4 regions of the Candidatus Pantoea communis genome follow, and region 1 is predicted to be linked to each of the others. Evidence: predicted binding sites of a transcription regulator. Region 1 holds the regulator's gene; each other region holds the start of a gene.

The links. Region 1 encodes Fur, which represses iron uptake genes when iron is present. Its sites were predicted from a motif close to ATAATAATGAGAACNACTATCAA; they were not measured.
Region 2: a site for Fur is predicted at 2,026-2,048, ahead of F3J37_RS03100 (TonB-dependent siderophore receptor). Genes of this name have one in related genera too.
Region 3: a site for Fur is predicted at 1,454-1,476, ahead of F3J37_RS06095 (TonB-dependent siderophore receptor). Genes of this name have one in related genera too.
Region 4: a site for Fur is predicted at 1,735-1,757, ahead of F3J37_RS25200 (isochorismate synthase). Genes of this name have one in related genera too.

Annotation. Positions count from the first base shown of each region.
Region 1 covers NZ_VWXC01000005.1:65,721-69,307, forward strand. Annotated here, with positions in the region: gene glnS (glutamine--tRNA ligase) at 1-532, shown strand, start outside; gene F3J37_RS08830 (hypothetical protein) at 767-1,162, shown strand; gene fur (ferric iron uptake transcriptional regulator) at 1,224-1,673, opposite strand; gene fldA (flavodoxin FldA) at 2,029-2,559, opposite strand; gene ybfE (LexA regulated protein) at 2,695-2,970, opposite strand; gene ybfF (esterase) at 3,139-3,587, opposite strand, start outside.
Region 2 covers NZ_VWXC01000001.1:599,540-603,126, forward strand. Annotated here, with positions in the region: gene treA (alpha,alpha-trehalase TreA) at 46-1,725, shown strand; gene F3J37_RS03100 (TonB-dependent siderophore receptor) at 2,125-3,587, shown strand, end outside.
Region 3 covers NZ_VWXC01000003.1:30,865-34,451, forward strand. Annotated here, with positions in the region: gene F3J37_RS06095 (TonB-dependent siderophore receptor) at 1-1,415, opposite strand, end outside; gene F3J37_RS06100 (AraC family transcriptional regulator) at 1,575-2,357, shown strand; gene F3J37_RS06105 (SDR family oxidoreductase) at 2,379-3,110, opposite strand; gene F3J37_RS06110 (AraC family transcriptional regulator) at 3,271-3,587, shown strand, end outside.
Region 4 covers NZ_VWXC01000028.1:32,526-36,112, reverse strand. Annotated here, with positions in the region: gene entS (enterobactin transporter EntS) at 1-648, shown strand, start outside; gene fepB (Fe2+-enterobactin ABC transporter substrate-binding protein) at 643-1,608, opposite strand; gene F3J37_RS25200 (isochorismate synthase) at 1,785-2,966, shown strand; gene F3J37_RS25195 ((2,3-dihydroxybenzoyl)adenylate synthase) at 2,977-3,587, shown strand, end outside.

The DNA.
Region 1 (3,587 bases):
TGAAGTGTCGTTCAGCCGTGAAGTGTGGATCGATCGCGCTGACTTCCGTGAAGAAGCCAACAAACAGTACAAACGTTTGGTTCTGGGCAAAGAAGTGCGTCTGCGCAATGCTTATGTGATTCGTGCTGAGCGTGTGGCGAAAGACGAAGAGGGTAACATTACCTGCATCTATGCCACTTGTGATGTTGACACCCTGAGCAAGGATCCGGCGGATGGTCGCAAAGTGAAAGGTGTGATCCACTGGGTTTCCGCCATTCATGGACTGCCAGCTGAGTTCCGTCTTTACGACCGTCTGTTCAGCGTGCCAAACCCCGCGGCGGCTGAGGATTTCCTCACCACCATTAACCCGAACTCGCTGGAGATCAAACAGGGCTTCGTGGAGTCTGGTTTGCGTGAAGCGGCCACTACCGCAGCTTATCAGTTTGAACGTGAAGGTTATTTCTGTGCCGATAGTGTCTACTCACAGCCGGGTAAATTGGTGTTTAACCGCACGGTTGGACTGCGCGATACCTTCGCGAAGATTGGCGAGTAATATCTTTCGTCGATTGCACAATATGATCATGAAAGGGCGAGCAATCGCCCTTTTTTATTGCCTGTAATTCGCCACGGGCAATCAATTATGCTGAAGGCGGCAAGCTGAGCTTGTTGTCTATTTTGCGACAATTCTGACTTTAGCAAAATTAACCCATTTGCGAGTGTGAAAAATTGTATTTCAGGTAGGCTATGCGCTCTAAATAGAGCTCTGCGGGTTATCAAAGGAAAAAAAATGACAAGTCTCGCCCTGGAAGCTAAGCATAGTGTGGTGGTATTACATCAGCTTATTGAACGTGTTTTTAACCAGGTAGAAGGCAGTGATGACAGCATGGAACTGCTTTTGTCACACTTTCACCCGGATTTCAAAATGGTGACGCCGCTGGGTAAGCAACTGGATCTGAATGAGACCGAAGTGCTGTTTCGCAAACTGCACGGTCAGCGGGAAGGGCTGCGCATTGCCACCAGTGAGCATGCCATCATTTCTCAACAGAGCCAGGAAGTGACGATTCAGTATCGTGAACTGCAGATGTTGAACGGCACCCATCAAACGCGCATCTCTTTGGCTGTGCTGGATTGCAGCACCACCATTCCTCGCTGGCGCTACCTCCACGAGACCTTTATCGCTTGATAACAGGCATAAAAAAACCGGTGACCAGCACCGGTTTTTTTATATTGCATAGCACACTCAATTACTTATCGTGGAGCGTCTCGTCTTCGCGGCAGTCTCCCAGTGCACAGTGGCCGTACAAGTACAGGCTGTGGTTACTGAGTTTAATGCCATGGCGAGTGGCAATCTCACGCTGACGCGTTTCGATTGATTCATCGCTGAATTCGATCACTTTGCCACAATCCAGGCAGATCAAGTGGTCATGGTGATGCTGCTGAGTCAGTTCGAATACGGATTTGCCGCCTTCGAAGTTATGACGGGTGACGATACCCGCGTCATCAAACTGGTTAAGAACGCGATATACCGTTGCCAGGCCAATCTCTTCGCCCATATCGATCAGGCGCTTATACAAATCTTCCGCACTGACGTGATGGGACTCGGGGCCCGGTCCCTGAAGCACTTCCAAAATTTTCAATCTTGGCAGAGTGACTTTCAGGCCAGCCTTCTTCAATGCGGAGTTGTTGTCAGTCATTCGGATATTGTCCTGTTACTTTGCATGTCACTTACGGCGCAGGGGCCTTGAATGTTTAGGTCACACGTATTCTCATTTGCGTCTCATTATAGAACTCAAGCAGTGAAATGAAAACCGGGGTATCGCGCAAATCAACAAAAGTCGTAAGGATAAACATCGCCTACGTCAGCGCGGAACGGTGTGGTTTGGGTTTCCATTTCACTCAGCCTCAGTCAACAATCAGAGGAATAAGCGGATGACCATTGCGGGTATTCTACAGATTTGCGGGGAAAAGTTAAAAAACCGTAGCTATTATTTTTATAGGAAATTCCTTTGTCCCAATGTGAGCCAGCGCTCACATTGGGGAGGCGAGGCATCAGGCTTCGATGATCTCTTTTAACTGCAGCTCATCAAAAATCTGTTTCACCCAGGCATCAACACGTTCGTTGGTCAGCTCAGGTTGACGATCTTCGTCAATCGCCAGGCCGAGGAAGTGTTTGTCATCGGCCAGACCTTTTGAGGCTTCAAAATGATAGCCCTCAGTCGGCCAGTGGCCCACAATCACCGCGCCGTTTGGTTCAATGATGTCGCGAATCGTGCCCATCGCATCACAGAAATATTCTGCGTAGTCTTCCTGGTCGCCACAACCAAACAGCGCCACCAGTTTGCCATTAAAGTCGATCTCTTCCAGCGTAGGGAAGAAGTCATCCCAGTCACACTGTGCTTCGCCGTAATACCAGGTAGGAATGCCCAGCAGCAGGATGTCGAACGCTGCGAGATCTTCTTTAGTGCTCTTAGCAATGTCATGCACTTCGGCGACATCTTTACCCAGTTGTTTCTGGATCATTTTTGCAATGTTTTCAGTGTTGCCGGTATCGCTGCCGAAGAAAATGCCTACGATTGCCATGGGTTAAGTAACCTCTTAAAGCCTGATTGTGAAAGTAAGTCAATTGACTGCACATGTTAGCGAATGATAGCAGACCGTTGAAAAGGGCGGAACGAGTAAAGCCTGAACTTTGTGTTCCTGCGTGCGGTCAGCGCGCTAAGACAGTTTGAGTTGCGCCAGCAGCATTTGTTCAATCAATTCGCTGCGGCTGATGTTTTGTTGCTCGGCCAGCGTGTTCAGGGCGTCAACCGCTTCGCTGGACATTTTCAGCTCAACACGACGCAGCCCTCGCACTTTATCGCGCTTGAGCTGGTTACGTTTGTTGATACGCAACTGTTCGTCACGTGTCAGCAGGCTGGTTTTGGGTCGACCAGGACGCCGCTCGTCTGCAAAAAGATCAAGCGTGGTACGGTCAGTCTGTTCTTTTGCCATGATTAGTGAAACTGAGTGGGCGCGAACGGCGGAAAGGCGCTGCGCGATTTATACATTATCGGCCCGACCGCGGCGAAAAAATCATCCGCGGCAAATTTTTAGCGCGACATCATACTCCAGCGCCATCCGCGACGCCAACCCTAAACCGCATACGGCAAGCTTTTGCTTTTACAGGTTAAAAAAACGACGAACTGCGCGCAAAACCGCATCAGGTTTTTCGGCATGGACCCAATGACCGGCCCCGCTAATCACGTGTGCGTGTGCCTGCGGGAACTGACGCAGCAGTGCATCGCGGTGCTGATTGTCGAGGTAAGGAGAATCGCCACCGCGAATAAACAATGCGGGATGTGGCCAGGCGGGAACTTCTTCCCAGCCAGAAATCGTGGTGTAGTTGTCCCACAACACCGGCACGTTAAAGCGCCATTCGCCCTCGACAAAGGACTTGAGGATAAACTGAATCACCCCCTCTTCGGCGACATGTTGGCGCATCACCTCGGCCGCTTCACTGCGACGCGTCACACCCGCGGCGGTGACGGCGCGAATACCGGCAAAGATTTCATCGTGGCGGCGGGTTTGGTAATCCACGGGCGCGATATCGATCAGCACCATCTTCTCAA
Region 2 (3,587 bases), on a different contig from region 1:
GTCAATGTGTTAGCGCACCACCTTTTCGGACAAGGAGAAAAACCGATGATAAAAAATGTCAAATTCACCCCCGCGCCACTGACGTTCTTACTGAGCGCGGCGCTGCTGGCCAGCGCCTCTGTTGCGCAGGCGGAAGATACCAGCCGAATGCTAAGCAGCCAGCCACAGCCGCCCGATATCCGCCTGGGGCCTCTGTTTAATGCGGTACAGCAGGCAAAATTTTATCCGGATCAGAAAACCTTTGCCGATGCGGTTCCGAAGTATAATCCTTCCTCGATACTGGCGGACTGGCAGATGCAAAAGAGCCAGCGCAACTTCGACCTCAAGCATTTTGTTGACGCCAACTTCACACTGCCCAAAGAGCAGGACAAATATGTGCCGCCTGCCGGACAAAGCCTGCGTGAGCATATCAATGGACTGTGGCCGGTGCTGACACGATCGACACCGACCGCCAGCCAGTATGATTCCCTGTTGCCGCTGCCGAAACCCTATGTGGTCCCCGGCGGCCGCTTCCGCGAAGTCTATTACTGGGACAGCTACTTCACCATGCTGGGCCTCGCCGAAAGCGGGCACTGGGATCGCGTGCAAGATATGGTGGATAACTTCGCCACCGAACTGGATAAATACGGCCACATCCCGAACGGCAACCGCAGTTATTACCTCAGCCGCTCGCAGCCACCGTTCTTTAGCCTGATGGTGGATCTGCTGGCGACGCATAAAGGTGATGATGTCTATCGCCAGTATTTGCCGCAGTTGCAGAAAGAGTACGACTACTGGATGGCGGACAGCGATAAGGTCGCTGCCGGTCAGGCCAGCAAGCGTGTGATCAAACTTGGCGACGGTACTCTGCTTAACCGCTACTGGGATGACCGCGATGCGCCGCGCACCGAATCCTGGCTCGACGATGTGAACACCGCCAACAAAGCGCCGGATCGCAATAAACAGCAGGTGTATCGCGATCTGCGTGCCGGTGCGGCTTCTGGTTGGGATTTCAGCTCTCGCTGGTTTACCGATGCCCACAATCTGGCCTCGATCCGCACCACCCAGCTGGCACCGGTCGATCTCAATAGCCTGATGTTCCATCTGGAGCAGGTGTTGTCCAAAGCCTCGAAACTGGCGAATCAGGATGACAAAGCCAAACAGTTCGCGGCAGATGCTGAGAAACGCCAGGCAGCGATTAATCGTTATCTGTGGGATGAGAAGCAAGGCTGGTACGCCGACTACGACTGGCAGAAAAAACACATTCATCCGCAGCTGACCGCCGCTACTTTGTTCCCACTCTATATGCAGGTGGCGAGTGAAAAACAGGCGGACCGCACTGCCAAAGCGGTGGAGAAACAGCTGTTGAAACCGGGAGGTTTGGTGACCACCACCGTGAACAATGGTCAGCAATGGGATGCACCAAATGGCTGGGCGCCGCTGCAATGGGTGGCGGTGGAAGGACTGGAACATTACAAGCAACCCAAGCTGGCGCAGGAAATTGGTCAGCGCTTCCTGCAAAACGTGCAGGCCACTTACGACAAAGAGCACAAGCTGGTTGAGAAGTATGTGGTGGAAGGCGCGCAACTGGGCGGCGGTGGTGGCGGTGAATATCCGTTGCAGGACGGTTTCGGCTGGACCAACGGCGTGACGCTCAAACTACTGGATAAATACTGCCCGAAAGATCACACCTGTAATAACGCGAGCGATATCCCGAATATGCCCGCGCTGAGTGCGGGTAAATAACCCTCTCCCTCTACTTTAAAACCGCTGCTACTGCTTTGTTTGTCAAACGGTAGCAGCGCAATCGGTTCGCGCTGTCAAAGCTAAGGTGCTGAATGCCATCATCTCAGGCATACGATGCCACCACTGAACACAGCGAAGTCATCACCTCAGGTTTACACACCATCGCGCACCGCGACAGATGGTATGACTGCATCATGAAACCTTTTCTCACATAAAGCCGCGCTCGCTACGCTACCCCTCCTGTTTATTTCCTCACAATCTCTTTCACTCACATTAACAACTTGAAACACACCCCACTAAAAGATAATAATTCTCACTCTTAATTTTAATCGTATTCTCAATTTTCGGCATTGCCGATTGAGTGCTGCTTTTGTTCTGCTTCCCGTTAAAGGATTTCCGATGACGCTTTTTACCCTTAATCGTACCCGCGTGCTCTGCGCACTGGCTCTGGCCCTTCCCGCCGCAACCTTCGCGGAAGAATCCATCGTGGTCACCGCGCAACCGCAAGAGAGCGCCAACTCACCGACGCAAGGCTATCTCGCCACCCGCAGCAGCGGCGGCAGTAAAACCGATCAGCCGCTGATCACCACGCCGCAGTCCATCTCAGTGGTGACACGTCAGCAGATGGAAGATCAGGGTGCGCAGGATCTCAATCAGGTACTGAACTACACGCCGGGCGTATTCACCAACTTCGGCGGGGCCGCCACTCGCTATGACACCATTGCGCTGCGTGGTTTCCATGGCGGCGATGTCGACAACACCTTCCTGGATGGCTTGCGCATCATGAGTGATGGCGGCAGCTTCAACATCTTGCAGGTAGATAACTGGTTCCTCGATCGCGTTGATGTGATCAAAGGCCCCTCCTCCGCACTTTACGGCCAGACCGTACCAGGCGGATTAGTCAATCAGGTGAGCAAGCGGCCGCAGTTTGCTGAAGAGGGCCATTTCCGCCTGTCGACCGGCACCAACGCCACCAACAGCGCCGCCTTTGACTACACCAATGCGATTAACGATCAGTGGGCCTTCCGTCTCACCGGCATCACGCGTAACAGCGATACGCAGTACGATCACACCCGTGAAGAAAAATATGCGATTTCGCCACAGCTGCTGTGGCAACCCAGCGAAGACACCAGTCTGGTGCTGCGTGCCTATCTGCAAAAAGATCCATCCGGCGGTTATCACGGTTCCGTGCCCGCTGAAGGCACGCTTTATAGCCATAATGGCCGCAAGCTGAGTGATGGATTCTATGAGGGCGACAGCGCGCTGGATCAGTTCAAGCGCCACGAGCAGATCTACAGCTACGACTTCTCGCACCGCTTCAATGAAGTGTGGTCTGTATACTCCACCGCCAGCTATAGCCACGCCAATGTCGATCTCGATCAGGTGTATCAGATTGGCTGGGATGCCGCTAACCCGGACCTGCTGACCCGCTACTACTCCGGTGAACGTTCCTCGCTCAGCGCATGGGCCAACGATAACCGTCTGCAGGCCGATTTTGCCACCGGCGCGCTGCAGCATCGGGTGATCCTCGGTGCCGAATACCACCGTTATAAGAATGATTTGAGTAAAGCCAGTGGCTATGCGAGTTCATTAAACCCCTGGACGGGCGAAGCGGTCGGCAGCATGCCGGATTACAGCTGGACCGAACAAACGCGTCGCTATTATCAGACCGGACTCTACTTGCAGGATGAAATGCAGCTCGACCGCTGGCATCTGGATCTCTCTGGTCGTTACGATCGCATCGTCTCCAATAATGGCACCAGCCGTCGCCAGGATGACCACGTCAGCGGCCGTGCTGCGCTGCTGTATGCGTTCGACAGCGGAATTTCACCTTACGTCAGCTGGAGCCAGGCGATTACCCC
Region 3 (3,587 bases), on a different contig from region 1:
AGCTCAGTGCGCGTGCCACTGACCCAGTTCTGGCTTCGCGTTTGCGCTTTGTCATAACGGCCACCCAGATTTAGCACCCAGTTGTTCCACTTCATGCTGTCCTGCAAATAGATACCTTGCTGGGTCATGAAAGATCGACTGTGATAATCGATCGATGGCGATTCTACTGGCGTGCTGTAGTCCGGATTGAGATAGCTGATATCTGACGCGCTGCCGTAACCGCTGTTCTGCCGCAAATCGTCATGCACAAAATCGACACCCAACGTCAGCGCGTGATTGATGGCGCCGGTATCGAGATTGCCTTGCAGGTTGGTGTCCACATCAAAGGCGTTAAATGATTCGATCACCCGCATACTGTCGCGACTCACCGTGGCTGACCCATCGGTGATGGTCGCGGTGGGGTAGACCATCTGATAATCGCTGCTGGTATGCAGATAGCGCAGGTTTTGATGCACGCTCCAGACGTCATCAAACTTGTGCATAAAGTCATAGCCGATGCTGGCCTGCTCACGACGGTAATAGTCGAAGCCGGGCTGACCGCCGTAGAATTTGTCAGAGAAATTGCCCTGCGCCAGCTTGACCAGGCTTCCTTCCAGCGGCAGCTGGTTGTAGAAACCGGTGTAAGGGTCTTTGCGGAACTGACTGAGTAACGTCAGGCGCGTGTCGTCATTCGGCTGCCAGGTCAACGCGGGCGCGATATCGTAATGCTTGTATTTGGTGTAATCGACTTGCGTGTCATTACGCGACCAGGTCCCGGTGATGCGGCCCAGCCAGTGTTCATCGTTATCCAGTGCGCCGGAGAGATCGAGTCCGGTTTCGAACAGATTATGACTGCCGGTGCTGACAAAAATCTGGTGAATAGGCTCCGCGGTCGGGCGCTTACTCATCAGGTTAATCACGCCGCCGGGACTCGCCTGGCCGAATGTCACTGAACTCGGGCCTTTGACCACCTCAACGCGATCCAGCAGGAAAGTGTCGTAATTCGGACGTGACCAGTAAGTCACCGTTGGCAGGCGCAGGCCATCCAGGTATTCATCAGCGGCAAAACCACGGATATAGATGTCGTCAAAACGATAATCTGCACCGCCGCCTTCGGCACCAATTCCCGCGTTGTAACGCAGTGCTTGTGGCACATTCAATGCCGCCTGCGAAGCCATTTGCGCCTGGGTGATCACCGAGATGCTTTGTGGCGTTTCGATAATCGGCCGCGTGCTTTTTGTGACAGAATCTGCTTTCTTCGCCACCTGATTCCAGCTGTCGGCATCTGCGCTATCGCTATCGACACTGTTGGCTGTCACGGTGAGTGTGGCGTTCGAATTGTTATTATTATCAGCAGCCCAACCTGATGTGCTGCTGATTAGCATCAGCAGCAATACGCTCAGTGGCTTGCGCTTAAAGGTGCAATGACCCGGCATTTATTTTCCCCGATATGTTCCAATGGCCCCAAATAGTGATACAAATGATAATCATTACTATCTTATTTGATAGCGTCCTGCTGGCGGGTTTGCACCTTCTCAATTGCAAATAACGCAGAGCAGACATCAATCGGCAATTTAACGGGATTGGGTGAAAGGGTGTTGCAGAAACCACTTGCGGCGGAAATGACGCCAGCACTGCCATTACTCGCCACGCGCGAAATGCATTATCAGGCTGGTCGTGAAGAGCGCTGGCACGCGCATGAAGTGGCGCAACTGGTGCTCTGTTTGCAGGGTGTGATGCGCGTGCAGACGCAAACCGCTTCCTGGACATTGACACCCGGTCGTGCGCTTTGGCTGCCGGGCAGTGTACCGCACGCGTTGACCGCGCTGAGCGATATCCGCAGTGCCAGTTTGTATCTCGATCCCAAACTGGCGCGGGCGTTTTGGCCGCAGGCGCGTAGCATGTTGATCTCGCCGCTATTACAGGTGTTGATGCAAACGCTGGTGGAGATCGAGTTGCAACCGCAGCCCGACCTCGCGCGTGTAGATCTGATTTCACCGCTGTTACTGGATGAGATCCGCCGTGCCTCGGATGGTCCGGTGTGTAATCTGCCGTTGCCCAGCGACCGCCGTTTACTCAACATTTGCCAGCAGCTACTGGCGACCCCGGCCAGCGGCGATACGCTGGAAGAGTGGGGCCAGCGCGTGGGTGCCAGTTCGCGTACGCTGGCCCGCCTGTTCCGCGAGCAAACCGGTATCACCTTTACCCAATGGCGCCAGCAGTTACGTCTCTCAGAGGCACTGGTGCAATTGGCGCAAGGGCAGACGGTTTTGCGCACCGCCAACCAACTTGGCTACCAAAGCCCCAGCGCCTTTATCTCGATGTTCCGCCGTTTGATGGGTGAAACACCACAGCGATTTCTGCGAATTTCAGCCTGAAATCGCCAGGGATATTTTCCCTCAATGCCCACTGGCAGTAGGGCGCACGGTGATTTCGTTAACGTCGACTTCGCCAGGCTGATCGATGGCCCAGCTTACCGCCCTGGCGATAGCCTCGGGCTTGAGTGCAATCTGTCGATAGCTTTTCATCGCCTCGCGCGCCACGCTATCGCTGATGCTGTCTGCCAGTTCAGATTCCACCACGCCGGGGTTGATTACCGTGACGCGCAGCTCACGCGATTCCTGGCGCAAACCATCGGAAATGGCGCGAACCGCATATTTGGTGGCGCAGTAAACGGCGGCGGTGGGGGAAACCGTTAGCGCTCCTATAGAAGCGATATTAATAATATGCCCCATGCGCTGTGCCTGCATGGTGGGCAGCACCGCAGCGATCCCGTACAACACGCCGCGAACGTTGACGTCCAGCATCAAATCCCACTCCTCAACTTTCATTGAACTCATCGGCGAGAGTGGCATAACGCCAGCGTTGTTGATCATCACATCAATGCGTCCGTATTTCTCCAGCGCGAAATCCGCCAGCTTTTGCGTATCACTGCGCTGTGTGACATCTGTTGCGAGATAATCCACGCTGGCACCTTCACGGTGTAATTCATCGCACAAGCTTGCCAGGCGATCGGTACGGCGCGCACCCAGCACCAGTTTGTGCCCCTGATGGGCCAGATGACGGGCAATGCCTTCACCAATCCCGCTGCTGGCACCGGATAACAGAATAACTTTTTTGCTGAAGTTCATGACGAGTTCCTCGTGTAATTGACGAGGCTATTGTTGAAAAAGTCAGCCGGGCGCAACAGACCGGATTGTGGCGAATGTTTGCCTGATTCTCTCGCCGCCATTGTGCATCACTGAATGAAATGGCTATGCTTTGCCTGAACCTCTCTCTGGAACGCTATCTATGCCGTACACGGTAAAACAGCAAACCTGCCACCTGTTACGTCAGCTGGCCCGCCAGGAAGGCTATACCGAATCCTTGCTGGAGAGCGTGCGCTTTATGCGTGCGGACCAACAGTGGGCGCGCACGCCGGTGCTGTATGAGCCCAGCATCATCATTATTTGCCAGGGATCGAAACGCGCCTTTCTCGCCGATAAAATGTATCGCTATGACGCACAGCATTATCTGGTGCTGTCAGTGCCGTTGCCCTTTTCCGCCGAAACTGAGGCAACTTCTGAAGAGCCACTGCTGGGGATAGCAATCCGTCTGGATGCTACGAT
Region 4 (3,587 bases), on a different contig from region 1:
CCACCTCAGCCGCGTGAACATCCGCTGAAGTCGCTGGCCGCCGGGGTGCAATTCCTGTTTGCCAGCCCGATTGTCGGTATGGTGGCGCTGATAGGTGCTCTGGTCACTCTGGCCAGCGCGATTCGCGTGCTCTACCCCGCTCTCGCACCACATTGGTCAGTGAGTGCTAACCAGCTTGGCATGCTTTACGCTGCCGTGCCGCTGGGTGCCGCCATCGGCGCGTTCACCAGCGGTAAATTGAAACATGCAGCCCGACCGGGACAGCTGGTGCTGGGCAGTGCGGTGGCCGGATTTATCGCGCTGGGATTATTCAGTCTGATGCCCAACCTGCCGCTGGCGCTGCTGTGTCTGGTGGCGTTTGGTTATTTCAGTGCCATCAACAGTCTGGTGCAGTACGCGATGATTCAACTGCTGACGCCTGACCATCTGCTGGGCCGCATTAACGGCTTGTGGACCGCGCAAAATGTCACCGGAGATGCGATCGGTGCGGCGATGATTGGGGCCATGGGATCGTGGTTACTGCCGCCACAGGCTGCCGCCGCGTTTGGCTTTGCGGCAGCGCTGTTGGGGATTGTGATGTGGTGTGTAATGGGCCGTTTACGTCGTTATGCGCCGCCAGCCCCTGAGCTGGCGGAGCAGGCATCATGATTTAACGAACAGTTTCTCCAGACGCGCCAGCAGATTGCTGGCGCTGTAGTAATCCAGACGGAACGAATCGACGCCAAGCGGGAATACCTGCTTATCCTTAACCGCCGCGTTTTGCGCGAGGAACGGATTGCCGATCACTGACTGTGTGGTTTTGTCATCAGCCGCAAACAGCAGGAAGGTTTTTCCCGTCAAACCGCTACCCACATTCTCACCTGACAGCTGAATGATGTCTTTACGCTGGCCCATGCTGTGGCCTTGCTGCACGCTGGCGGGTGGAACGGCGAGGGTAAAGCCAAGTTGCTCCAGCAGTTTGCCCTGCGCTGACTCCGTGGTCCACACGTTGACGGCACGCCCATCGCCGTTCCACACCATGGCAGACACGGGCTGCGGCGGTAAGGTGATGGCTTTTTTCAACGCTGCTTCACGATCGTCAAAAGCCTTCACCCGCTGTGCAGCCTGCGCTTCGTGACCGGTTGCCTGGCCCAGCAGCGTCACCACATCCTGCCAGCTCTTGTCGTCGTAATTCACCACCAGCGTCGGTGCGATGGCGGAAAGCTGGCTGGCGAGTTTAATCGCAGAATCATTACCTGTGGCGCTCACCAGAATCAGGTCTGGTGCTTCTGCGGCCACCGCTTCGGCACTCGGCTCGCCAATATAGAGGCGTTTTACATAGCGCTGTTTTGCCACCTCACCCCATTGACGGAAAAAACCCTGATCGTCGGCCAGACGGCTGTTCGGAGCGGTCGCACCGGAGGCCACCACCGGTGCATCAATTGCCAGCAATGATCCAGTTAAGGTGACGCTGGTTGAAACAATACGCTGCGGAGCTTTGTTTAAGGTAATTGAACCCTTTGCCCCCTGCACCGTTCGCGGCCATCCCTGTTCAGCCTGTGCCAGCCCTGTGAAAGTCTGGAAAATAAACAACAGGGCTGTCAGGCCCAATAAACCGCATTTATTCATAAGTTTTGGTCCACCTTTTAGCGTATTGCACGGCTCGACGTCACCTTCCGATTACGCCTAATCATGCGGGAAATCCCGCGAATGGATTGACTCTTTTGTCCAATCGACGTAGGTTACAGGCCCATAATAAAAATGATAATCATTCTTAATAATCTTATCATTTATAGGTGAAAATTATGGTGGAATCATCCATGTTTGAAAATGCCTTATTAGAGGATTTTTCTGCGTTATGCCGTGGGTTCCTCTTTACCTCGCCGTGGCGAAGCCTCGCGACTCAAGGCTGCTATACCACGATAACCACCTCTGTGGCAGACGCTGCATCATTGCAGGGTGATTTTCAACTTCAGCTGCATCAACATTTTGCGGCGGCAAAACAACAAGGCATTGAGAATCCGATCCTGGTGGGTGCGATTCCGTTTGACGTGAGCCAGCCTGCGGCCCTGTTTATTCCTGAAACGTATCAAACTTTTCATCGTGCCGACCTACAGAATGCGCTGCCTGCGGCTGCCAGTGAGCTGCCGCAGGTGCGTCGTCGCGTGGCGGTGCCGGATCACGATGTCTTTACCCAAATGGTGGCCGATGCGGTGACAGCAACGCAACGTGGTGACCTCGATAAAGTGGTGCTGTCGCGCCTGATGGATATTGTCACCGAGCAGCCAGTGGATACCGCGGCGCTGATGCAACGCGTCATTGCGCAGAATCCGAATAGCTATCACTTCCATCTGCCGCTGCCACAAGGCGGTGCACTGGTGGGGGCCAGCCCGGAGCTGATGCTGCGTAAGCAGGGCCGCGATTTTAGCTCGTGCCCGCTGGCGGGCTCAGCACGTCGTGATCACCACGATAGCCAACAGGATCAGGCAGCGGGCAATACGCTGATGGACTCCAGCAAAGATCGTCATGAACACCAGCTGGTCACAGATGCGATGCGCGATACGCTGCAACCGCGCAGTCGCCTGCTGTCGGTGCCGACGGTACCGTCATTGATCACCACCGCGACCTTATGGCACCTCGCGACGCAAATCGATGGTGAGGTGCAGGATGATCGTGAGAACGCTTTGTCGCTGGCCTGCCTGCTTCATCCGACCCCCGCATTAAGCGGCTTCCCACACCAGCGTGCTCAGCAGCTGATTCAGCAGCTAGAGCCTTTTGATCGTCAGCTGTTTGGCGGCATTGTGGGATGGTGTGACAGTGAAGGAAACGGTGAATGGGTGGTGACAATTCGTTGTGGCACCGTGCACGGTGCACGCGTGCGACTGTTTGCGGGCGCAGGCATCGTTACCGATTCCCAACCTGAATCAGAATGGCGCGAAACCGGCGTGAAGCTGGATACCATGTTGCGCGCTTTTGGACTGCAATAAAGGAAAGAGCATGAGCATTCCCTATACCCGCTGGCCTGAAGATTTGGCTGCGCGCTATCGCGAAAAAGGCTATTGGCTCGATGTGCCAATGACCGATATCCTGGCGCGCCACAAAGAGAATGAGGCGATTGCGGTGATTGACGGCGATCGTCAAATCAGCTATCGCGAGCTGAATCAGCTAACCGATAACCTCGCGGCAGCCCTGCAGCGCCGTGGCCTGCAACAGGGTGATACTGCGTTAGTGCAGCTAGGCAACGTGGCGGAGTTTTACGTCACGGTCTTTGCGCTGTTTAAACTGGGCGTAGCATCCGTCTTCGCGCTGTATAGCCATCAGCGCACCGAGCTGACCGCCTATGCCGCGCAGATTGAGCCTAAACTGCTAATTGCCGATCGCAGTCACGCGCTGTTTGGCGATGACACCTTTATTGGTGCGCTTTGTGCCGCTCAACCGTCACTGCAGCAGATCATCCTGCGCAATGACGGTGATAAAGAAAACACCCTCGAAGCTTTGATGGCGGAAGCGGCGGGCGATTACCAGCCAACGCCAACTGCTGCCGATGAAGTGGCGTTTTTCCAGCTCTCCGGTGGCAGCACCGGGACACCAAAATTGATTCCGCGCAC